DNA from 2 places in the Lentibacillus kimchii genome. Region 2 is predicted to be linked to the other one. Evidence: a T-box and tRNA genes for the amino acid it is inferred to sense, from the RefSeq annotation. Region 2 holds a T-box; the other holds one or more tRNA genes.

Region 1 (11,839 bases), 150 kb from region 2:
AAGGTCTTTATTCAAAACAATTTCGGATTAGCCCCTATATTTTAGACATGTAAGGCGAAATTCTCTTGTTTACTCATATTTGCTTTGAATTCATCTGTTTTTCGTCCGCTGACAATGTAACCTTCACTGCGCCTGGGATCAAGGGTAAAGGCTGACGCCCGATCTACCGATCGCCCTTGATCTCATGCTCGTTCCGGCTGCTGTTAACACAGGACGAAAAATCAAGAAAAAATGTTATAGGGTCACCGTTTTCGTCGTTACGCCTGCCTGCATATGCTTACGAAAAAATTCAGCCGGAGGACGATAACCGAGGCTCCCATGAAGACGGACGTTATTATAATTATAAAAGAACTCAGAAACCCTTTCATACGCCGTTTTATAGCTCTCAAAGAGCTCTCGCGAGAGGCAATCGTCCTCCAGGACGCGGTGAAAGGATTCAATATGAGCATTTTTATTGGGCGTTTTGGGCGGAATCCGTTCATGTTCACAGCCCAGGGTTTCGCAAGCTGCCTCAAATGCCTTTGCGACATATTGTGGGCCGTTGTCACTGCGAATAATGGGCTGCGTATCTGCTTCCAACAGATCCCTTTGCCAAAGCGCGTTTTTCAAGGTTCTTACGGCGTCTGTCGCTCGACAGCTCCGCCCCATATGATAGGCAATAATCGAACGATCATAGACATCAAGAAACTCAAGGATAAAAAAGAAACGGTCTTCACCATCGACATAACCATATTTGATATCCGTTTCCCAAAGCTGATTGGATCCTGTGATGATGCGATTTCTAGCAATTCGCCTGGGATAATGGATTTGTTTACGATGCTGGCGGCGTAAAATGCCCAGTTCCTGACACAGCCGATAGATTTTCTTTTTATTAACCACCAATCCGTATTCCCGCCGCAAGGCCGCTGTGAGTTTATGATAGCCATAGTTGTAGCCTGATCCGCTGATCAGCTCCATCAGCCACTCCTGGATTTGCTCATCAGAAATACGTACATGATGGTCATTATAAGAATAGCCTGGCGCCGGACGTCCCTCACTTACTTGTTTTTCTTTCACGGCATAGCGTGTTTGATAATAGTAACTGGAACGGGCCACACCGGCAATTCGTAATACCTTCGCGACGGGATAGCCACGCCCAATCCATTGCTGGGCTACTTCAATTTTTTCAGCAAGTGAGGGTTTTTCTTTTTTACAAGATCCCGCAGGATCGCAATTTCAAGATCCTTATCACCAAGCAGCTGTTTGAGATGATCGTTTTCTTTGGTTAATTCACCAACTTCCTGATTACTGGCTGCGTCAGCATCAACGCCGGCAAAGCCTCCATCATGGTATTGTTTTTGCCAACGGTGAAGCATGTTAGGTGTGATCTCGTATCGTCTGGCCACAGCTGCTTTATTGCCGACTTCCTCGGCTTCTTGAATAACCTGGACTTTAAATTCATTGGAATAATGTTGGCGTTCCATAACAAGATCCCCTTTCAACTTTAGTGTAACGCTTGTTACCTTAAGTGTCCAAAGTCACTTGGGGGCTTGTATGATTTGACACCCGCTAAAATACGTTAAAATGCTACTTATTGGTTTCCGGTACCAGGAGTCGGAGGTTCAAGTCCTCCCGGGCGCATCCATCTTTAAGTCAGAGATACTGTGAGTGTCTCTGACTTTTTTCTATTCTGCAGAAACCTGAAGATTATCACCCTTCTTGTATAAACATTTTAATAATATTTTTGCTTAATGGGTTTTATTGGGTACCTTTTAAGGGTATTATGAAATAAGATGCATTTGACTTATCCTGAGTTTATCTTTATAGACTTTTAAAATGTCAATTTTAGTGTGACCTTTTCGTTTGACCTTTTTTGACCTATTAGTTATGATAAAGATATCCACTGCATGGATGGGTTTTGAAAATGAACAAGGAGGCTAATGAAATGAATTTAATACCAACAGTTATTGAACAGACAAATAGCGGGGAACGCGCCTATGATATTTATTCGCGCCTGTTAAAAGATCGTATCATTATGCTTGGAAGCGAGATTAATGACGACGTTGCCAACTCTATTGTGGCGCAGCTGCTGTTTTTGGAGGCAGAAGACCCGGACAAGGATATTTCCCTGTACATTAACTCACCAGGCGGCTCAATCACCGCAGGCATGGCCATTTACGATACCATGCAGTTCATCAAATCAGATGTTTCAACCATTTGCACAGGTATGGCAGCATCCATGGGTTCTTTCTTGCTGACAGCCGGCGAAAAAGGCAAACGATTTGCACTGCCTAACAGTGAAGTTATGATTCACCAGCCATTAGGCGGCACACAAGGCCAGGCAACGGATATTGACATTCATGCACGCCGTATCATTCAAATACGTGAGAAAATGAACAAAATCCTGTCTGAACGGACAGGTCAGCCTTTGGAAGTCATTCAGCGTGATACAGACCGGGATAACTTCAAGTCTGCCCAGGAATCTGTTGAATACGGTCTGATTGACAAAGTTCTCGAAAGAAATACCGAGCGTGAATAAGAGCTGACATCTGATCGAAAAAAGCTGCACCGACTATGGTGCAGCTTTTTTATGATCAGATGATTGTGATCTTGAGAATAAGTGATTTGCGGATAAACATCCTACGTATCTGAAACGAATTCTGTCAATTCATTAAGAGCTTCCTTTTCGTCATCGCCCTCCGCTATCAACCTAACCATTTCACCCGACGTTATCGCCAGGCTCATCAATCCCATGATGCTTTTGGCATTAACCCGCCTTTTGTCTTTTTCAAGAAACAAATGCGCCGTAAACCGGTTTGCTTCCTGAACAAATTGCGAGGCCGCCCGTGACTGCAGCCCTGTTTCAAGTTCAACTTTCACGGATTTCTCCACTCTGTGTCACCCTCCTAATGAAATCGTTTGCAATACGTTATAAAAAAAAGACAGCACGTTAACTGTATGACTGCCATATTGTTAATTTGCTGTTTAGTGATCATAGTGTATCACATATTTAGACAATAATGAACTATCAATTATTCATTGACTTGGCGTCATCTTCCCGGAGTCTTTCAGCAAATTCGTCAATTTTCTTCAATCGATGGTTAACACCAGATTTAGAAATTTTACCACTTGTTACAAGTTCACCTAGTTCTTTCAGTGAAATTTCCTGATGCTGGACCCGTAATTGAGCTATTTCCTGTAATTTTTCCGGAAGAGCTTCCAAGCCGACTGTGTCCGCAATAAAATTAATATTTTCAATCTGACGAAAAGCAGCCCCAATCGTTTTGTTTAAATTTGCTGTTTCACAATTAACCAAACGATTGACTGAATTACGCATGTCCCGGACAATCCGCACATCTTCAAATTTGAACAGAGCATTATGGGCCCCAATTATGTTAAGAAAATCCGTTATTTTTTCGGCTTCTTTCAAATATGTTATATAGCCGCTTTTGCGTTCCAATTTCCGTGCCTTTAAGTCAAAGTCGTTTAGCATCTGACACAACGAATCATTATGCTCCTCGTAGACATTGGAAATTTCCAGATGATACGACGATGTTTCTGGATTGTTAATCGAACCGCCCGCTAGAAAGGCCCCCCGTAAATAGGAGCGTTTGGAGCAATCCTTTTCCCAGTAGACATCCGGTATTGTTTTATGAAACGTATACGAATCACTAACGATCCCTAAATCCGCCAGCAGGTTTTGAGCACTGTTCTTCAATCGGACAATATAAATGTGATTTTTTTTCAATTTCATTTTCTTGCGTACAAGCAATTCTGCTGAAATGTCATATAACGACTTCATCAATGTGAACATGCGCCGTGCAATAGCCGCATTTTCTGTTTGGACATCCAATGTGTGAACATTTCCGGCCATGGATATAACACCATTCATCCGGATTAGAGCAGCCAGTTCAGCATATTGGCCGCAAGCATCCAACTCGATGCCTGTCAGTTCTTTCTTGATCTCTGCTGCAAATGACATTCTCCTCACCTCCCGGCTCAGCCATTCACATCACCCTATTCATTCATCACGGATCATTGAATAAAGTAATTTGGCTATTTTATGTGTATCATGACGTAAGGCAGTCTTAGACGGATCAATGATATCATTTTCGATAACCTGAAGCCCCATCGCAAGCAGTCGGTCTATATCATAAATAACCGGGGTCGCATTTTCCTCGGCATAAATCTCACGTACCTGTTGTCGAATAGGTTCGTTATGAACAACAACCGAATCAATGCAATCATCACCAATGTGGCGATGAATGGCCTGCACATGATCTGCGGCGGTATAGCCGTCAGTCTCGCCCTCCTGTGTCATAACATTACAGACATAGACAACCCTTGCGCTCGTCTGACCAAGCGCTTTATCAATTTGCGGTATAATCAAATTCGGCATAATACTTGTGTATAGGCTCCCGGGAGATACGACAACCAAATCTGCATCCCTAATGGCCTGTACGGCATCAGGCAATGGATGAACCGGCTGCGGGCTTAGATAAACCTGCTCAATTTGTTTATGAGCGAGCGGTATCTGCGACTCTCCGGATACAACTGATCCATCGGTCATGCGTGCGTGGAGCGACATGTTGTCATTTGATATAGGAAGAATTCGCCCCTTAACATTGAGTACACGTGATATCTCCTGAATGCCCATTAAAAAATTCCCTGTCACTGACGTCATAGCTGCCAGCAGCAAGTTGCCCATTGAATGACCAGTCAGATCCTTGCCAGCTTGAAACCGATGCTGGAACAAATCTAAGAGCATTGGCTCGGCATCAGATAATGCAGCAATAACATTTCGTATATCACCAGGAGCCGGCATGCCCATTTCATCACGCAGACGGCCTGTACTGCCACCATCATCAGCAACTGTTACGAGAGCTGTCAGATCGACGGGTAAATCTTTCAGTCCACGCAAAAGGACCGGCATCCCCGTTCCGCCGCCAATAACAACGACGCTCAGATTTTTTTCGCTTTTCATGTTAATAACCCTTTCATTTATCGATATCGCGATGGCTGACATGCGTCATGTATTGTTCTGAAAGCTGTTCAGCAAAGTATTCTGCAATGGCTACAGAACGATGGCGTCCACCTGTACAACCGATACCGATGACAAGCTGTGATTTTCCTTCTTTTTTATACTGAGGCAGCATGAACTGCAGTAAATCCAGTACTTTTGTATCAAATTTCTGGGTATCAGACCACTTAAAAACATAGGAAGCAACATCAGAATGAAGCCCTGTCAGCGGCTTGATTTGCGGTACATAATGCGGATTGGGCAAAAAACGCACATCGAACAATAAATCCGCATCAATCGGGATGCCATATTTATACCCAAATGAGACCATTTGTACCGAGAAGATATCCTTTTGATCGCCTGTATAAGCTTTTAAAATCTGATTTCTTAATTCTCTGGGGGTCAGGTTACTGGTATCAATGATACGCTGTGCCCTCCCCCTTAATTCATCGAGCATTTTCCGTTCCTGTTGAATACCGTTCAATGGCAGACCTTCTGCAGCCAAAGGATGGCTGCGCCGAGTCTCTTTATAGCGATTGACTAAAGCATTATCTTGTGCATTCAAGAAAAGAATTCGATCATCCAGCCATTCTTCTTCACCTAATCTGTCCAGCACCTCAAACAGCGAATCAAAAAATTCACGAGAACGCAAGTCCATGACCAGTGCCACATTTTGAATATTATTACGCGAGTCCTTCATCAGATCCAAAAATTTCGGCAGCAATGCTGGCGGCAGATTATCCACACAGTAATAACCCATATCTTCAAAACTCTGGACAGCAACCGTTTTCCCCGCTCCAGACATGCCGGTTATCACAACTAATTTTGTTTGCGGTTTATTATTTGCCATACACAATTCTCCTCTTCAGGGAATGAACAAACAACAGCCCTGCACCCTTTGATTTCACAAACAGAAACGTGCTGCCTCTCGAAATGTCTGATACAAAAAGCTATTAGCTATATTATACACTGAAACCGCTCCGGCCAACAACCTTCTGGAATGCGGGCAGACACATACCCGCCTCACTGAATTAAAAAAAGCAGGTGACATCATATCACCTGCAAGTCATTTATCATTATAAGGGGGTCAATAATGTTATTGTATCAAATTGATGTTTCGTGCGGGTTACAGTAACATTAAAATATCATGACGCATCTGACTTTCACTTGAAACAGATGCAGAGCTTACGATTGTGCCGCTTTCAGCTCTTCTTTTAAATCTTCAATATATTTCTGTGCTTCCTCAGCAGCAATGCTTCCATCACCAGTTGCTGTCACGATTTGCCGCAATGATTTCTCACGGATGTCACCTGCTGCAAATATACCTGGAATGGCCGTCTGCATTTCTTCATTTGTTTGAATATAACCTTCTTCGCCTGTAATGCCAAGTGATAAAAACGGCTCATTAATAGGCAGCAAGCCTATATAAATGAAAACACCATCTATCGGATAGTCATATTCTTCGCCCGTCTTATTGTCATGCAGAAGAACTGAACTGACCTTGCCATCTGGTCCATTAATTGTTTTAGCCTCTGTATTCCAGATGAAGTCAATCTTGTCATTGTCAAACGCACGGTCCTGCAGAATTTTCTGCGCACGCAGTTCATCACGCCGATGAACAATGGTTACTTTGTCAGCAAAACGTGTCAAGTACATGCCTTCCTCAACGGCAGAGTCACCGCCGCCAACAACGACGAGATTCTTCCCTTTAAAGAACGCACCATCACAGACAGCACAATAGGAAACACCTTTTCCGCCCAATTCTTCTTCCCCTGGTACTCCAAGTTTTTTGTACTCGGCACCAGAAGCAATAATCAGAGTGCGTGTGTTGTACTGTTTTTTTCCGGCGAAGATCGTTTTATACATGCCATGATCCTCGACACTTTTAATATCACCGTAAGCATACTCAGCACCGAACTTTTTAGCATGTTCATACAATTCATTAGATAAATCCGGGCCTGAAATATAGGAGTAGCCAGGATAATTCTCAACATCTTCTGTATTAGCTACTTGGCCACCTGGAATGCCGCGTTCGAGCATCAGTGTATCAAGATCAGCCCGGGATGCATAGACCGCCGCGGTCATGCCAGCAGGGCCTGCACCAGCAATTATTACATCATACATACGTTCTTCGGACATCATATCAGCCCTTTCTCTCACATTTATCCGTTTACCGTCTTCATCATATTAGATAGCGATGATTTCGTCCATTCTTATGCTTATCAGCCAATTTTCATAACAGGGAAGCCATTTTTCAACGATTCCAGGGCGCGGTTTTGTCTGCAAGTGCCGGATGTTTTTGACAGCCCTCTTCCCATAATGACGCAGCTTTCGATGTCTGCCCAATCTGATATGCCGCCAGACTGTACCATTTATAGTAGGCCTGATGAGACTGCACTTGCGGCTTGTTCAGTGTTTGAAAGCGCCCGAAGGCCCATTTATAAACACCCGTCCTTGCAAAGGTAACAGCTATTCGTAATTTTTGCTGTTCATGAATAGGATATACATTCAACAGTGGTGTTATATAGTTGTTATATTCCGCCATCTGCCCTATCTGGTGATAAAATAACGCCAGGTTCGTGTAACTGTTAATTGAATCAGGGTGTTCCAGCAAGAACGCGTGTTCAAGTCTGATCGCCTCTTCTGTGTGACCGTAAAAGAACAAAACGTAAGCATAATCATGTTCAATCATCTCGTGTTCCGGAAACAGTGAAAGCATTTCTTCAAGCAGCGGCAGTGCTTCTTCCCACATCTCGTTTTCCATATGCTGAAAAACAGCTTCCTGATATACAAGCAGTTCTTCCTCTTCCTCGAACTCCCATTCATCACTCTCTGCTTCATCACTATTCACTAAATCCAGCAGATGTTCAGCATCATCGCGGAAATCTCCCTCTGGGGACGCACTAAGATAGTGTTTTGCATATTTTTTTGCGTCATTCAGCAGTCCTAAATGGGCATAATTATTAGCCAGCAAATAATAACAGTCCGTATATGTCTCATTGGTTGTCTGCAGGACCTCGTGCAGCAATTGATTGGCTGCTTGATAGGCACCGGTTTCAGTATAAACAACGGACAACTGGCACTGGTATAGTGGCGTGTCAGGTGAAAATTCAATAGCCTTCCGCAGCCATTTAATGGCCGTGTCGAATTTCTGTTTCTCGAAGGCTTCGACACCTTTTGTGAAATAAAACTTGCCGTTCGGAATAAAGGGGACAATATTCTCCTTATATTCTGTGTTTGATTCACTTGAAGACGCCATAATCTGGGCTCCCCCTTATTGTCGAATTTCTCCGAATAAAGTGTATCACAATTGAAAGAGAAATAACATATGGTTGCCTATTTTAAACGAATTTTAGATGGCAGCTTCTGAACTATGAAAAAAAACTGGGACAAATGTCCTTTTATCAACGTCTAGCTGCTCCGCAAAATGTACCTTAGCGTTGATAATTCAGGTTTTGTCCCAGCCCCTCTAATTAATTAGTTGGATGAACGGCTTCATAAAGAAGTTGATCCAGCTGTTCGATATAGGATTGTTTTTGATTGTCGCTCCATTCCAGAACACGGGCCATATAATTAATAACAGGATCTTTATGCTCTCTGACAAAGTCAATATCAAAAAACAGGGCACCCGTACGGCGTATGAAAAAATCAACGGGTTTATAGACCATTTCCTGATCAATCGCATAAAGCAGCTCCGCAAATACGATCGGCTCAATCCCTTCTTCAGCTGCACGCGAATATTCACGCTGATACAGATTGAAGATTTCATCAATGTTCCCGCCATACTTTTGGATCAGAAAACGCGCTGTTTCGTCTTTAATTCCCAAATCAGCTGCTTCAGTAAGTTTTTGCTCCCTTAACGCTTGAAAGCCTGTTGAACCATTGACATCCCCACCGGAAATAGGTAAATGCACCGTTTTGCATTCCGAATATAAAATATCATAGTCATCTTTGAACTGTTCAGCAATCGTGTCGACCACATTTTCGGCCATTTTGCGGTAACCTGTCAACTTTCCGCCGGCGATGGATACCAGCCCGGAATCTGAGATAAATATTTCATCTTTACGGGAAATTTCATCAGGATCATCCTGGCCTTCCTCAGCAATCAGCGGCCTTAAGCCGGCATAACTCGAGTCAACATCAGCAACCGTCATGCCAAGCGATGGAAACATATAATTGATGGCATCCAATAAATAGTCCCGGTCCGCTTCGGTCATCTGTGGATGAGCAATATCACCATTATGACTGGTATCCGTTGTTCCAACATAGGTTTTCTTATTCCGCGGGATGGCAAAAACCATCCGGCCATCAGGGGCATCAAAGTAAACCGCCTGCTGCAGTGGAAAACGGTCATTTTGAAATACAAGGTGAACCCCTTTTGTCAGCTGCAGCGTTTTGCCCTGTTTGGAACCGTCCATTTCACGAAGATTATCGACCCATGGACCGGCTGCATTGATAATTTTCTTCGCATAAACATGGTGCTTTTGACCTGTGATGCGGTCTTCGATAAGAGCTCCAACCACTTGGCCCTCGTCATAGAGCAGATCCACCACTTTAGCGTAATTAATCGCATGAGCACCTTCTTCAACGGCTTTCTTCGCCACTTCGATCGTCAACCGGGCATCATCTGTTTTATACTCGACGTAATAACCGGCGCCTTTCAGACCTTTCTGTTTGACAAGCGGTTCCTTTTTCAGGGCCTGTGATCGGCTCAGCATCTTCCGTCGTTCGCCCTTTTTGACTTTTGCCAGAAAGTCATAAACGCGCAGACCAATATTCGCCGTTAACGGACCAAACGTCCCGCCTTTGTAAAACGGCAGCATCATCCACTCAGGTGTTGTCACGTGTGGCCCATTTTCATAGACGATCGCCCGCTCCTGACCAACTTCTGCCACCATTTTTATTTCAAATTGCTGTAGATAACGCAAGCCGCCGTGCACTAATTTTGTCGAGCGGCTGGATGTCCCGGCAGCAAAATCCTGCATCTCGACAACAGCTGTATTCATGCCGCGCGTAACGGCATCGAGTGCAATACCTGAACCAGTGATCCCGCCGCCGATAACAAGCACATCCAGCTGCTTCTGCTCCACGTCCTGAATGATAGTTTCCCGCTTACGACTTGAAAATACTGACATGACTTTTATCGCTCCTTATATTAAGAAATGTTTAGTTCATATCCTGTTGGACATATTCCCTAAAAAAAGAAACCGCAAAATAGACGAATGAACCATTCATCAGTTTTCGCGGTTTCTCCTTGGCTCCGGTAAACTTATTAACTTAACTATATTCTACCACACTTCTGACCCCTTTGTATAACGATTCACTTGAATTCTTTCATAACAGCCTCTGCTGCGTCGTCAGCTTCTTTTTCCATCCCGCATTCAACAGCCGCAACATAAGCACCCTCCAGCAAGGGAACGTCCAGAAGTCTCACCTTCTCAGCTGTTGCCATTTCAATCGCCATTTCTGCATTCATTTTAGCACTGCCTATATCATAGAACACTAAAACACCCTGACCCTGATCGGCGCGGCTAATAGCTGTCTGGATCTTGTCAATGCTTGTTCCAATATCATTTTCATCCGTTCCGCCAGCCAGCTCAATCGGAACTTCTTTCATGACCTGGCGAATCATATCATTTATCCCATCAACAACTTTTGGACTGTGCGAAATAAGGACGATACCGACATAGGCCATATTAAGTTCCTCCTTCAATCACTTCTGACAAGGCCTCGAAAATATACAGTGAGGATGCAGATCCCGGATCAATATGACCGATTGACCCGTCCTTAAAATAAGCGGCTCTTCCTTTTGTGGCCATCATGCTTTTCGTTTGCTCCATAGCACTTTTTGCCTCTTCTGCTATCCTGTCTGCCCTGAAGTCTGATTCACAATTAAACAGATCTGCCATTTTCGACCACACATCCACAAGTGTCTTGTCACCTTCTGCTGCTTTTCCCCGCTGTTTAATACCATTTACGGCGTCCTCAATGGCACCCGTAAATGTATCATAATCAACCGGGTCAATTCCTTTTATGGCTGCGGATAATTTCAGGAATGCTGTCCCGAACAACGGACCGGATGCACCGCCTACTTTTGACATCAGTGTTTTAGCTGTATCCTGCAGTACATCAGCACCGCTCGTATACGTCTCTCCTCTGATTTTTTCCGCCGTTTCCTGAAAACCGCGTGACATATTGATACCGTGGTCACCGTCACCGATCGCCTGATCCAAAGCTGTCAGATAATCTTTATTGGCCTGGATTTTTTCATTTGCTTTTACGATCCAATCAACTATATTCTGTACAGTTAGAGCCATCGCTATCACCCCTTTTCAACCGTTAAACGCCAGTGTATTGGCTGGTTCATCGAGCAGCTGTTTCAATTCATCATCCAATTGCAACAGCGTTAAAGAGCAGCCGGTCATTTCCAGCGACGTCATGTATTCACCGACTAGTGTTTTGTACACATTAATCTCATTGTTCGCTAGTATAGCCTGTACTTTATTATTCATAATATACAGTTCCATCTCCGGAGTAGATCCTAAACCATTGACTATAACAGCTGTATCACTCCCGGAAAAATCATAATCAGCCAAGAGCTTATCAGTCAGTTCTTGTGCTATATCATCAGCAGGAGCAATTTCTTTTCGTTCGATGCCTGGTTCACCGTGAATGCCGATACCGATTTCCATCTCATTTTCAGCTAAAGTGAAACTCGGCGTTCCAGCAGCAGGGACTGTACATGGGGTCAGCGCCATTCCCACCGACCGGACGTTTTCGGCTGCCTTATCGGCTGCGGCTTTAACCTCCTCTAGTGAACCGCCTTGCTCAGCTTTTGCC
Region 2 (11,839 bases):
AATACTCCTTTCTGCATCACAAATGACCCTATTATCAAGGACAGCTAAAAAACATATGAAGTCTATCGCCGTCTTTAACATTGAATCTATATTTTTATGGTGCTTTGTATTATTAATTTCAACCAAATGATTTTAACATTGCAGTATTTTTAAAACAACTAATTAATATACAATAAACTAAAAAAATTTCGAACTGTTTATTACGAAAGTATCGTTCATATTCGGAGAACGGGCAGACCTGCTTCAGTTATACATTCTTTAATAAACATGGACTTCGTTCACACAATCAGTCAGTCCATGAATAGTATATTAGTGTCCTTTCCTAGGAGGTGAATGGGAATGAATGCAGAATGCGAAGGATATGGCGGCGGATTTTCCTTGATCGTTGTCTTGTTCATCCTTCTTATTATTGTTGGCACCGCCTACGTTGGTGGTGGCCTTGGCTGGAGCTACGGCAGCTATTACTAAGACGCCAGCAAGACATCTTTGACTGGATTAAGTGGCTGCCCATTTATTCAGACTTTTTTAAATACAAAGTGTGTGCTTCACCTGTTGCAAAATAAAAAACTGGAGCAACTAAATGCTCCAGTTTTTTATTGCCTGGCAGCGTCCTACTCTTGCAGGGGTCAAACCCCAACTACCATCGGCGCTGGAGAGCTTAACTGCTGTGTTCGGCATGGAAACAGGTGTGTCCTCTCCGCTATCGCCACCAGACCTTATGCTGTTCTTTTATTCTAATGAAGCACAGAAACCATTATAAGCATTTTTAATTCAAAATGCAAGAGGTTTTTTAAACCTTTGCACCCTGAAAACTAAATAAGAGAACCATCAAGCTGCATCCTGTTAGTTAAGTCCTCGATCGATTAGTATCCGTCAGCTTCACGTGTCGCCACGCTTCCACCCCGGACCTATCAACCTCATCGTCTTTGAGGGATCTTACTCACTGGACGTGATGGGAAGTTTCATCTTGAGGGGGGCTTCATGCTTAGATGCTTTCAGCACTTATCCTGACCACACGTAGCTACCCAGCCGTGCTCCTGGCGGAACAACTGGTGCACCAGCGGTGTGTCCATCCCGGTCCTCTCGTACTAAGGACAGCTCCTCTCAGACTTCCAGCGCCCGCGACGGATAGAGACCGAACTGTCTCACGACGTTCTGAACCCAGCTCGCGTACCGCTTTAATGGGCGAACAGCCCAACCCTTGGGACCGACTACAGCCCCAGGATGCGATGAGCCGACATCGAGGTGCCAAACCTCCCCGTCGATGTGAACTCTTGGGGGAGATAAGCCTGTTATCCCCGGGGTAGCTTTTATCCGTTGAGCGATGGCCCTTCCATGCGGAACCACCGGATCACTAAGCCCGACTTTCGTCCCTGCTCGACATGTAGGTCTCGCAGTCAAGCTCCCTTGTGCCTTTGCACGCTTACGAATGATTTCCAGCCATTCTGAGGGAACCTTTGGGCGCCTCCGTTACCTTTTAGGAGGCGACCGCCCCAGTCAAACTGCCTGCCTGACACTGTCTCCGGACCGGATTACGGTCCAGGGTTAGAATGTTCGTACAGCCAGGGTGGTATCCCACGGGTGCCTCCACGTAAGCTCGCGCTCACGTTTCCACGGCTCCCACCTATCCTGTACAAGCTGTACCAACATTCAATGTCAAGGTGCAGTAAAGCTCCACGGGGTCTTTTCGTCCTGTCGCGGGTAATGCGCATTTTCACGCATCGTATAATTTCACCGGGTCTCTCGTTGAGACAGTGCCCAAGTCGTTGCACCTTTCGTGCGGGTCGGAACTTACCCGACAAGGAATTTCGCTACCTTAGGACCGTTATAGTTACGGCCGCCGTTCACTGGGGCTTCGGTTCGCCGCTTCGCGCCAGAGGCGCTAACGCTTCCCCTTAACCTTCCAGCACCGGGCAGATGTCAGCCCCTATACGTCGCCTTGCGGCTTCGCAGAGACCTGTGTTTTTGGTAAACAGTCGCTTGGGCTTCTTCACTGCGGCTCAGGACTCGGCCCTGAGCACCCCTTCTCCCAAAGTTACGGGGTCATTTTGCCGAGTTCCTTAACGAGAGTTCTCCCGCTCACCTTAGGATACTCTCCCTGCCTACCTGTGTCGGTTTGCGGTACGGGCACCTGTGAACTCACTAGAGGTTTTTCTTGGCAGTGTGAAGTCAGGAACTTCGGTACTCAATTTCCCTCCCCGTCACAGCCTGGAACCATTGGCCGGATTTGCCTGACCAATTTCCTCACTGCTTGGACGCACATTTCCGACAGTGCGCATTCCTTATCCTTCTGCGTTTCCCCATCATTCAAATGCTCACGAGGTGGTACAGGAATGTCGGCCTGTTACCCATCGCCTACGCCTTTCGGCCTCGGCTTAGGTCCCGACTAACCCTGAGCGGACGAGCCTTCCTCAGGAAACCTTAGGCATTCGGTGAAAGAGATTCTCACTCTTTTTTCGTTACTCATACCGGCATTCTCACTTCCAAACGCTCCACCAGTCCTCACGGTCTGACTTCACAGCATTTGGAACGCTCTCCTACCATTGTTCCGAAGAACAATCCGCAGCTTCGGTGATACGTTTAGCCCCGGTACATTTTCGGCGCAGAGTCACTCGACCAGTGAGCTATTACGCACTCTTTAAATGGTGGCTGCTTCTAAGCCAACATACTGGTTGTCTGAGCAACGCCACATCCTTTTCCACTTAACGTATACTTAGGGACCTTAGCTGGCGGTCTGGGCTGTTTCCCTCTCGACCATGAACCTTATCACCCACAGTCTGACTCCCAAGGCTATGTAGCCGGCATTCGGAGTTTGACTGAATTCGGTAACCCGGTGAGGGCCCCTCGTTCAATCAGTGCTCTACCTCCGGTACACGCTCCTTGAGGCTAGCCCGAAAGCTATTTCGGAGAGAACCAGCTATATCCGTGTTCGATTGGCATTTCACCCCTACCCACGCCTCATCCCCGCATTTTTCAGCATACGTGGGTTCGGGCCTCCAGTCAGTGTTACCTGACCTTCACCCTGGGCATGGGTAGATCACACGGTTTCGGGTCTGCGACCGTATACTCAAATCGCCCTGTTCAGACTCGCTTTCGCTCAGGCTCCGTGTCTTCCACTTAACCTTGCATACGATCGCAACTCGCCGGTCCATTCTGCAAAAGGTACGCCGTCACCCATTAACGGGCTCCGACTACTTGTAGGCACACGGTTTCAGGTTCTCTTTCACTCCCCTTCCGGGGTGCTTTTCACCTTTCCCTCACGGTACTGGTTCACTATCGGTCACCAGGTTGTATTTAGCCTTGGGAGATGGTCCTCCCGTATTCCGACGGAATGTCACGTGTTCCGCCGTACTCAGGATCCACGCCGGAGGAAATCGCTTTTCGGCTACAGGGCTCTTACCCTCTTTGGCTGATCATTCCAAATCAATTCGCCTAAACCATTTCTTGATAACTCCGATGGCGTGTCCTTACAACCCCGGAAAGCAAGCTTTCCGGTTTGGGCTGTTTCCGTTTCGCTCGCCGCTACTCAGGAAATCGCGTTTGCTTTCTTTTCCTCCGGGTACTGAGATGTTTCAGTTCCCCGGGTATGCCACCTGCGCCCTATGAATTCAGACACAGGCACTGTCCCATTACGGACAGTGGGTTGCCCCATTCGGAAATCCCCGGATCACAGTCTGCTTACGACTCCCCGAGGCATATCGGTGTTAGTCCCGTCCTTCTTCGGCTCCTGGTGCCAAGGCATTCACCGTGCGCCCTTGATCACTTAACTTAATAAAACATTCGTTTAAACGAACGTCTGGATGTCGTCTTGAATGGTTTGCTCTTATTTAGTTTTCAAGGTGCAAATGTGCATCTCTGCACAAAGCTTCTATCTGCAAGCATCACAGTATGTGATAACTTAGACAGATGAGGGTTTGCTCCCTCAAAACTGAACCAAACAACCAGAGTAGCTGAAAACAGATATCGATCCGGCCGATACTGCCGCGCTAAGCGACAAGCACCGGCTTCCATATAATATCTTCCTTAGAAAGGAGGTGATCCAGCCGCACCTTCCGATACGGCTACCTTGTTACGACTTCACCCCAATCGTTGGCCCCACCTTCGGCGGCTGGCTCCAAAAAGGTTGCCTCACCGACTTCGGGTGTTGCCAACTCTCGTGGTGTGACGGGCGGTGTGTACAAGGCCCGGGAACGTATTCACCGCGGCATTCTGATCCGCGATTACTAGCGATTCCGGCTTCATACAGGCGAGTTGCAGCCTGCAATCCGAACTGGGAATGGTTTTATGGGATTTGCTTCACCTCACGGCTTCGCGTCCCTTTGTACCATCCATTGTAGCACGTGTGTAGCCCAGGTCATAAGGGGCATGATGATTTGACGTCATCCCCGCCTTCCTCCGGTTTGTCACCGGCAGTCACCTTAGAGTGCCCAACTTAATGCTGGCAACTAAGCTTAAGGGTTGCGCTCGTTACGGGACTTAACCCAACATCTCACGACACGAGCTGACGACAACCATGCACCACCTGTCACTCTGTCCCCGAAGGGAACACGGTATCTCTACCGCCATCAGAGGATGTCAAGACCTGGTAAGGTTCTCCGCGTTGCTTCGAATTAAACCACATGCTCCACCGCTTGTGCGGGCCCCCGTCAATTCTTTTGAGTTTCAGCCTTGCGGCCGTAATCCCCAGGCGGAGTGCTTAATGCGTTAACTTCAGCACTAAGGGGCGGAAACCCCCTAACACCTAGCACTCAACGTTTACGGCGTGGACTACCAGGGTATCTAATCCTGTTCGCTATCCACGCTTTCGCGCCTCAGCGTCAGTTACAGCCCAGAGAGTCGCCTTCGCCACTGGTGTTCCTCCACATCTCTACGCATTTCACCGCTACACGTGGAATTCCACTCTCCTCTTCTGTACTCAAGTCCTCCAGTTTCCAATGACCTGCCGCGGTTAAGCCGCGGGCTTTCACATCAGACTTAAAAGACCGCCTGCGCGCCCTTTACGCCCAATAATTCCGGACAACGCTTGCCCCCTACGTATTACCGCGGCTGCTGGCACGTAGTTAGCCGGGGCTTTCTGGTCAGGTACCGTCAAAATACTGCCCTGTTTGAACAGTATCTGTTCTTCCCTGACAACAGAGTTTTACGATCCAAGGACCTTCTTCACTCACGCGGCGTTGCACCGTCAGACTTTCGTCCATTGCGGATGATTCCCTACTGCTGCCTCCCGTAGGAGTCTGGACCGTGTCTCAGTTCCAGTGTGGCCGATCACCCTCTCAGGTCGGCTACGCATCGTGGCCTTGGTAGGCTTTGATCCCACCAACTAACTAATGCGCCGCGGGCCCATCTGTAAGTGGCAGCCTGAGGCCGCCTTTCAATCCCTCACCATGCGGTGAGAGGTGTTATCCGGTTTTAGCTCGCGTTTCCACGAGTTATCCCGGTCTTACAGGCAGGTTGCCCACGTGATACTCACCCGTCCGCCGCTCGTTCCACAGGCATCACCCCCGAAGGGGATCTGCCTGCTTCCCGCGCTCGACTTGCATGTATTAGGCACGCCGCCAGCGTTCGTCCTGAGCCAAGATCAAACTCTCCAATAAATAAGAGAGATGCAAACGACTGACACCGATCAATCGTTTTATCTCAGCGTTCATAATGTCTCAAAAAGCTTCATCCAATCATATGAACACATATGACCGGGTGCCTCTTACCTGACATCTGTTTCAGGCTGGTTGTTTTGTTCAGTTTTCAAGGAGCAAATAATGTCGTTTCTTCAACAACAAAATCATTATATCATCACGATTAGTGGCTGTCAATCAGTCATTTATCTATGATTATTCGCTGTTTTTTGCTGTTCTTCGCTGTCTTTCAGCGACAAACACAATAGTACTACAGTTTAAAATGGAAGTCAATAATCGATTAAAATAAATATCTAAAAGTGCATATATAAACGCCAAATTTCACAAACTAAATCATATTAGAGGTGAAAATGGAATGACTTTAATTATCGCAGCATTACTGCTGACAGGTTTCTTAATGCCCTCACCAGCTACAGCAGAGGAAACTGAGCCACATTCCCAAGAGATTCATATATATCAAAAAGATGTTGCCGGCAATAATGCTCAAGAAACGGTCAAACTGCTCGGAACATCATTGGGATCAGACTCAAATTACAATACCATAATAAAGACCCATATCACAAATACTGAGGGCGATGACTGGGAAATTTCCTATGAAGGCGGCTATAAGCCTTACATTCAGTTTTACGATTTGAATCATAACAATGTTAATGATCTGTTTTATCAAAGTGAAACTGGTAACGGCGATTCACATCATTACCACTTGCATACGTTTGAAAATGGTCAGCTAACAGAAATGAAACTTCCTGAACAACAATCTATAAAAGCTGAATTTAGAGATGATTTTCAGATTGCAGTCCAGATTGATTACAAACAGGAGCCATCACTTATTAATGTAGCAGATAAAGCGTCAGCTTATATTCGAAAGGGTATTTATAAAGAGAATGGCGACGTGAAGTCTGATGCATCACCAATCATTGCTCCCATCGCCCGGTTTGAACCTGTTCAAGTGAGTGATTCTCAAGGCTATGGGCTAAAAAGCCGTCAGCAGATAAGCGGAACCGATCGATCCGATAAATTGGGAACGATCGAGACATTGTGGTATTACGAAAATGGCGAGTGGATCATTCTAGACACTGACTGGAAACCATCTGACTAAACAAAAAGGATCCCATTCGCGGAAGAATGAGATCCTTTTTGTTTAATTTGCAACGATATTCACTAATTTGCCCGGAACCACAATCACCTTGCGCACTGTTTTTCCTTCAAGCTGTTCTTGAATACGTTCATTCGCCAAAGCCTGTTTCTCCAGTTCTTCTTGTGATATATCCTTAGCCACGTTCATTTTAGCCCTAACCTTACCCATAATCTGTATGACAATTTCAACCTCGTCCTCGACTAATTTAGCTGGATCATAGGCCGGCCAGTTCTCATACGTGATTGTTTCCGTATGACCAAGCAGTTCCCATAACTCTTCAGATACATGTGGCGCAACAGGCGAAAGCATTTTAACAAATCCTTCAATATAACCCTTTGGAACTTCATCTGCTTTATAGCTTTCATTAATGAACACCATCAACTGAGAAATGCCTGTATTGAAATGAAGCTGCTCAAAGTCTTCTGTTACTTTTTTGACGGTTTCATGGTACACCTTATCCAGTGGCGTGTCATGACTCACCGGCACAATGTTATCCGTTATGCCTCTGTCTTCTGTTACAATCAGGCGCCATACCCGGTCCAGAAAACGCCGTGCTCCGTCGAGACCATTCGTTGACCAGGCAACTGCAGCGTCGAGCGGTCCCATAAACATTTCATAAAGCCGGAGTGTATCGGCACCGTGTGTTGTGACAATATCATCAGGGTTAATAACATTTCCTTTGGATTTACTCATTTTTTCATGGTTTTCCCCATGAATCATACCCTGGTTGAACAATTTTTGAAATGGCTCTTTTGTTGGAACGACACCAATGTCATAAAGAAATTTATGCCAGAACCGAGCATATAATAAGTGAAGAACCGCATGCTCGGCACCACCAATATAAATGTCTACCGGCAACCATTGTTTAAGGGCTTCTGGATCCGCCAGCTGCTCTGGATTATTCGGGTCAATAAAACGCAGAAAATACCAGCAGCTGCCAGCCCATTGCGGCATGGTATTGGTTTCCCGGCGTCCCTTCATACCCGTTTCCGGATCAACAACATGAACCCAGTCACTATTAGCAAGCGGTGATTCACCATTACCAGGCGGTTTAATCTCGTCGAGCGCTGGCAGCTCCAGCGGCAGTTCGTCTTCCGGCACGGCGCTCATAGACCCGTCTTCCCAATGAATAATTGGTATAGGCTCACCCCAGTAACGCTGTCTGGAAAAAAGCCAGTCACGCAATCGATAAGTAACCGTTCCGTTCCCTTTTCCGTGCTCTTCCAGCCAGTTCGTCATTGTCGTGATGGCTTCATCCTGCATCAGACCATTGAGAAAATCGGAATTAATATGCTCCCCCTCACCGGCATACGCTTCTTTGGTCAAATCGCCACCGGACACAACTTCTTTTATAGGCAGGTTAAATGTTTGTGCAAATTCATAGTCACGCTCATCATGACCCGGAACAGCCATTATCGCTCCTTCACCATAGCTCATTAGCACATAATCAGCTATCCAGATCGGCATTTTTTCATGATTAACGGGGTTGATCGCATAAGCGCCAGTGAATGCGCCCGTTTTTTCTTTCGCAAGGTCTGTCCGTTCCAGATCCGATTTCGTTTCGATTTCTTTTAAATAGGCTTCGACTGCCTCCTTTTGAGCAGGCGTAACGATCTTTTCAACAAGCGGATGTTCTGGTGCAAACACAGCATAAGTTGCTCCAAACAAGGTGTCAGGCCTTGTAGTGAATACTGTGAATTGCTCTTCATAGCCGGCAATATCAAATATGACATCAGCACCTTCCGAACGGCCAATCCAATTGCGCTGCATGTCTTTAATGCTTTCCGGCCAGTCGAGTTCATCCAAATCTTCCAGAAGTCTGTCAGCATAATCAGTAATTCTGAGCATCCACTGTTTCATCGGTTTACGGACAACAGGGTGATCGCCCCGTTCGCTTTTACCGTCAATAACTTCCTCATTGGCCAGCACTGTTCCAAGTGCCGGGCACCAGTTAACCGGGACTTCAGCCATATAGGCCAGTCCATGGTCATAAAGCTTTTTAAATATCCATTGCGTCCATTTATAATACTGCGGATCAGTTGTATTAATTTCACGATCCCAGTCGTAGGAAAAACCAAGGTCCTTAATCTGCCGTTTAAAGGTAGCAATATTATGCTCAGTGAATTCAGCCGGGCTATTGCCTGTATCAATGGCATATTGTTCGGCAGGCAAGCCAAATGCATCCCAGCCCATTGGATGCAGGACGTCATATCCCTGCATACGTTTCATCCGGGAAAAAATGTCGGTTGCTGTATAGCCTTCCGGGTGTCCTACATGCAACCCTGCTCCGGACGGATAAGGAAACATATCAAGGGCATAGATTTTTTCTTTATCTGAATGTGCGGGCGTTTTAAATGTTTCATTTTCTTCCCAATAGTGCTGCCATTTCTTCTCAATTTCCTGATGGTTAAAACTCATATTCATTGCCTCCTGTTATTCATTTTTAAGGGCCAGAATGACTGTCTATACAAAAAACTTCTCATCCTCTAAAAGGACGAGAAGTTTATCTCCCGCGGTACCACCCCGATTAACGTGCTGCAACGTTCACTCGTTTCCTTAACGCGGGATCCACGGCAGAAACTAGGAACGCATCGTCATTTCTGCAACTGAAAGGTGAGTTCACAAAAGGTCGGGAACAGTTCACACCAGCCACTGTCTCGCTTCACCCGAGAGCATTCATTACTAGTCCTTATCATAGTCGTTCTCTCCTGTATATAGTGCAGTCTACCCAATAAGAGGGGGAGTTGTCAAGATCCGACAGCGTCCGTCCTTTCCAATCACCCCTTTTTCGTGCTAAACTATGAGCAGTTAACGTAAAGGAGCACGTGCACTATGCTAAAAGGAATCATTAACTACTCACATTATTTAATGCAGGAAGCTGTCAATCAGGGTGATACGATCATTGATGCTACGTGTGGAAACGGCCACGATACCGTTTTTCTCAGCAAGATTGCTGGTCAGGAAGGCCATGTATTTGGTTTCGATATTCAGGACCAGGCAATTGCTCACACAAATGAGCTTCTCGCGCAAAATGGGTCAACGAACACAACGCTTATTAAAGACAGTCACAGCAATTTGCTGCACCATATACCTGTGGACCGGCTAACCCGTTTGGGCGGAGCCATATTTAATCTCGGATTTCTCCCGGGAAGCGATAAATCAATCATTACCCAGAGTGAGACAACAATCCTGGCCATCGAAAGCATGCTTCTGCACCTGAAGCAGAACGGAATTATTGTACTCGTCGTTTATCATGGTCATGAAGGCGGCGATCAGGAACGCGAAGAGCTTATGCGCTACGTTCGCCAACTGAATCAGTATCACTATCAGGTTTTATTCTATGGTTTTGTTAATCAGAAAAATGATCCGCCTTTTATTCTGGCCATTACAAAACACGAATAAAGAAGCTGGGACAAAACGAAAACGATTTAGTCACGCAAACGTTCATTCTAGTTGTTCGTACGTTTGTCCCAGCCTCGTTGTTTGAAGCGGTAGAAAAATCGCGTATTCCAATGAAAAAAACGTGCCTTATAGCCGCTCATGCGCAGCAATGCATTAGTCATTTCCGGACCGCCTTCAAGCGTTCGCACCTTAGGGTCACCCAGATAAAGCCCGATAAGCCCGTGCCGCACCAGCTCATGAAATCGGCGATCGGGCAGTGATTGCACATGACAATCAGCCTGGGTGACAAAGTACATAAGCCGTTTTTTAAGCTCTGTTCTATCAGCATAAAAACGGCAAAAATTCAAATCCCCTTCTGCCTCATCTTCCTGCTGATCAATATAATAATCCAGTAAAATATGCAATCCCTGCATAAACGGAAAATAACTTGTAATAATGGCATCCGGCAATGAACGCGTTAGCCGCTCCCCCAAAGCATAAGACACAAGGCAAAAAACTCCAAGCGTTGAACCGGCTGCTGCCGCAAATTCATACCAATACAATGATGAATGATCAGTCTTTTCCTCGAACCAGTTCACAAGCCGCGGAACACGCTCCTCTTCTTTCACATGTTTATGGACTTGCAAGTCGCTGTAAAGCTGCTCCAATTGCTGAATGTGCTCGCTGATCTCAGTATAAGCTGTTATTCGTTGCATTGTTTGCTGACACGTGCGGACGAGATCGGCCAAATAGTCGCCATCCCGCTGATCTGTACGCAACGCATAATAAAACTGAAGTGGATTTTTCTGGCTCAGGGCATCGCTCATCGCTTCATGCAGCAGACGAAAATCATTCGGGTCAAGCGATATACTCCGGTCACATAAGTTGTCCAGGTAATCACTGATTGTCTGATAAGCTACAATAAATCGAACAGCTTCCCGCCACTTACTGCCGGCAAGCAGCGCATATACCGCACCCCCCAGACAGTGAAAACGCTTGGTTTCAATACTTGCAAGCGCCTGCTTGCGCAATTCAGCATTCGGAATCGCCTCAGCCCGCGTCTTCCAAAAAGCTAATTCCCTGTGAACAGCAGGAAAAATCCTGCGGTAGACGGTCGTCATTAACGTTAAAGAGGTCTTCGGTATACCGCTTGCCAACACCTATTCCTCCGATCATTCGATATAAGTCAGAAAAATTTGCTACACTGATTATACCATCATATTTTCAAGGGGGATTCAAATGATAGACCCGTTTAAACAAACGAAACCTGATATTCATCCATCCGTTTTCATAGCCCATGATGCCGACGTTATTGGAGATGTAACGATTCTGGAAGACGCCAGCATCTGGTTCAAAACGGTTATACGCGGTGATGTCGCTCCGACAAAAATCGGGCGTCGTGTTAACATTCAGGATTTGTCACTAATCCATCAAAGTCCTGATCTCCCGGTAACTGTTGAAGACGATGTCACAGTCGGACACCAAGTCACTTTGCACGCTTGCACCATTAGAAACAATGCTTTGATTGGCATGGGGTCCCTGATTATGGATAATGCCGAAGTCGGCGAATATGCTTTCATTGGTGCTGGGAGCCTTGTACCGCCAGGCAAAAAGATACCGCCCTATTCACTCGCACTGGGACGCCCGGCCAAAGTTGTGCGCACTTTGACTGATGAAGACTATGCAG

Evidence for each region. A T-box is a leader RNA that pairs with one kind of tRNA and senses whether it is charged. The one in region 2 lies ahead of leuS (leucine--tRNA ligase), so its partner is inferred to be a tRNA-Leu.
Region 1: it has a tRNA-Leu gene. The T-box ahead of leuS (leucine--tRNA ligase) is inferred to sense a tRNA for this amino acid. The anticodon was not compared.

The regions. Positions count from the first base shown of each region.
Region 1 is NZ_AP043934.1:1,004,402-1,016,240, reverse strand. Features, by position in the region: gene ACZ444_RS05505 (IS3 family transposase) at 235-1,140, opposite strand; gene ACZ444_RS05500 (transposase) at 1,152-1,463, opposite strand; tRNA gene ACZ444_RS05495 (tRNA-Leu) at 1,526-1,620, shown strand; gene clpP (ATP-dependent Clp endopeptidase proteolytic subunit ClpP) at 1,925-2,518, shown strand; gene ACZ444_RS05485 (HPr family phosphocarrier protein) at 2,620-2,871, opposite strand; gene whiA (DNA-binding protein WhiA) at 3,008-3,961, opposite strand; gene ACZ444_RS05475 (gluconeogenesis factor YvcK family protein) at 4,001-4,963, opposite strand; gene rapZ (RNase adapter RapZ) at 4,977-5,849, opposite strand; gene trxB (thioredoxin-disulfide reductase) at 6,185-7,138, opposite strand; gene ACZ444_RS05460 (tetratricopeptide repeat protein) at 7,254-8,258, opposite strand; gene ACZ444_RS05455 (glycerol-3-phosphate dehydrogenase/oxidase) at 8,473-10,134, opposite strand; gene dhaM (dihydroxyacetone kinase phosphoryl donor subunit DhaM) at 10,320-10,694, opposite strand; gene dhaL (dihydroxyacetone kinase subunit DhaL) at 10,696-11,316, opposite strand; gene dhaK (dihydroxyacetone kinase subunit DhaK) at 11,332-11,839, opposite strand, start outside.
Region 2 is NZ_AP043934.1:1,150,135-1,161,973, reverse strand. Features, by position in the region: gene ACZ444_RS06275 (YjcZ family sporulation protein) at 334-468, shown strand; rRNA gene rrf (5S ribosomal RNA) at 599-714, opposite strand; rRNA gene ACZ444_RS06265 (23S ribosomal RNA) at 844-3,769, opposite strand; rRNA gene ACZ444_RS06260 (16S ribosomal RNA) at 4,028-5,594, opposite strand; gene ACZ444_RS06255 (hypothetical protein) at 5,989-6,732, shown strand; gene leuS (leucine--tRNA ligase) at 6,775-9,189, opposite strand; T-box leader at 9,259-9,476, opposite strand; gene mnmM (tRNA 5-(aminomethyl)-2-thiouridylate-methyltransferase MnmM) at 9,604-10,173, shown strand; gene ACZ444_RS06240 (tetraprenyl-beta-curcumene synthase family protein) at 10,221-11,309, opposite strand; gene ACZ444_RS06235 (gamma carbonic anhydrase) at 11,392-11,839, shown strand, end outside.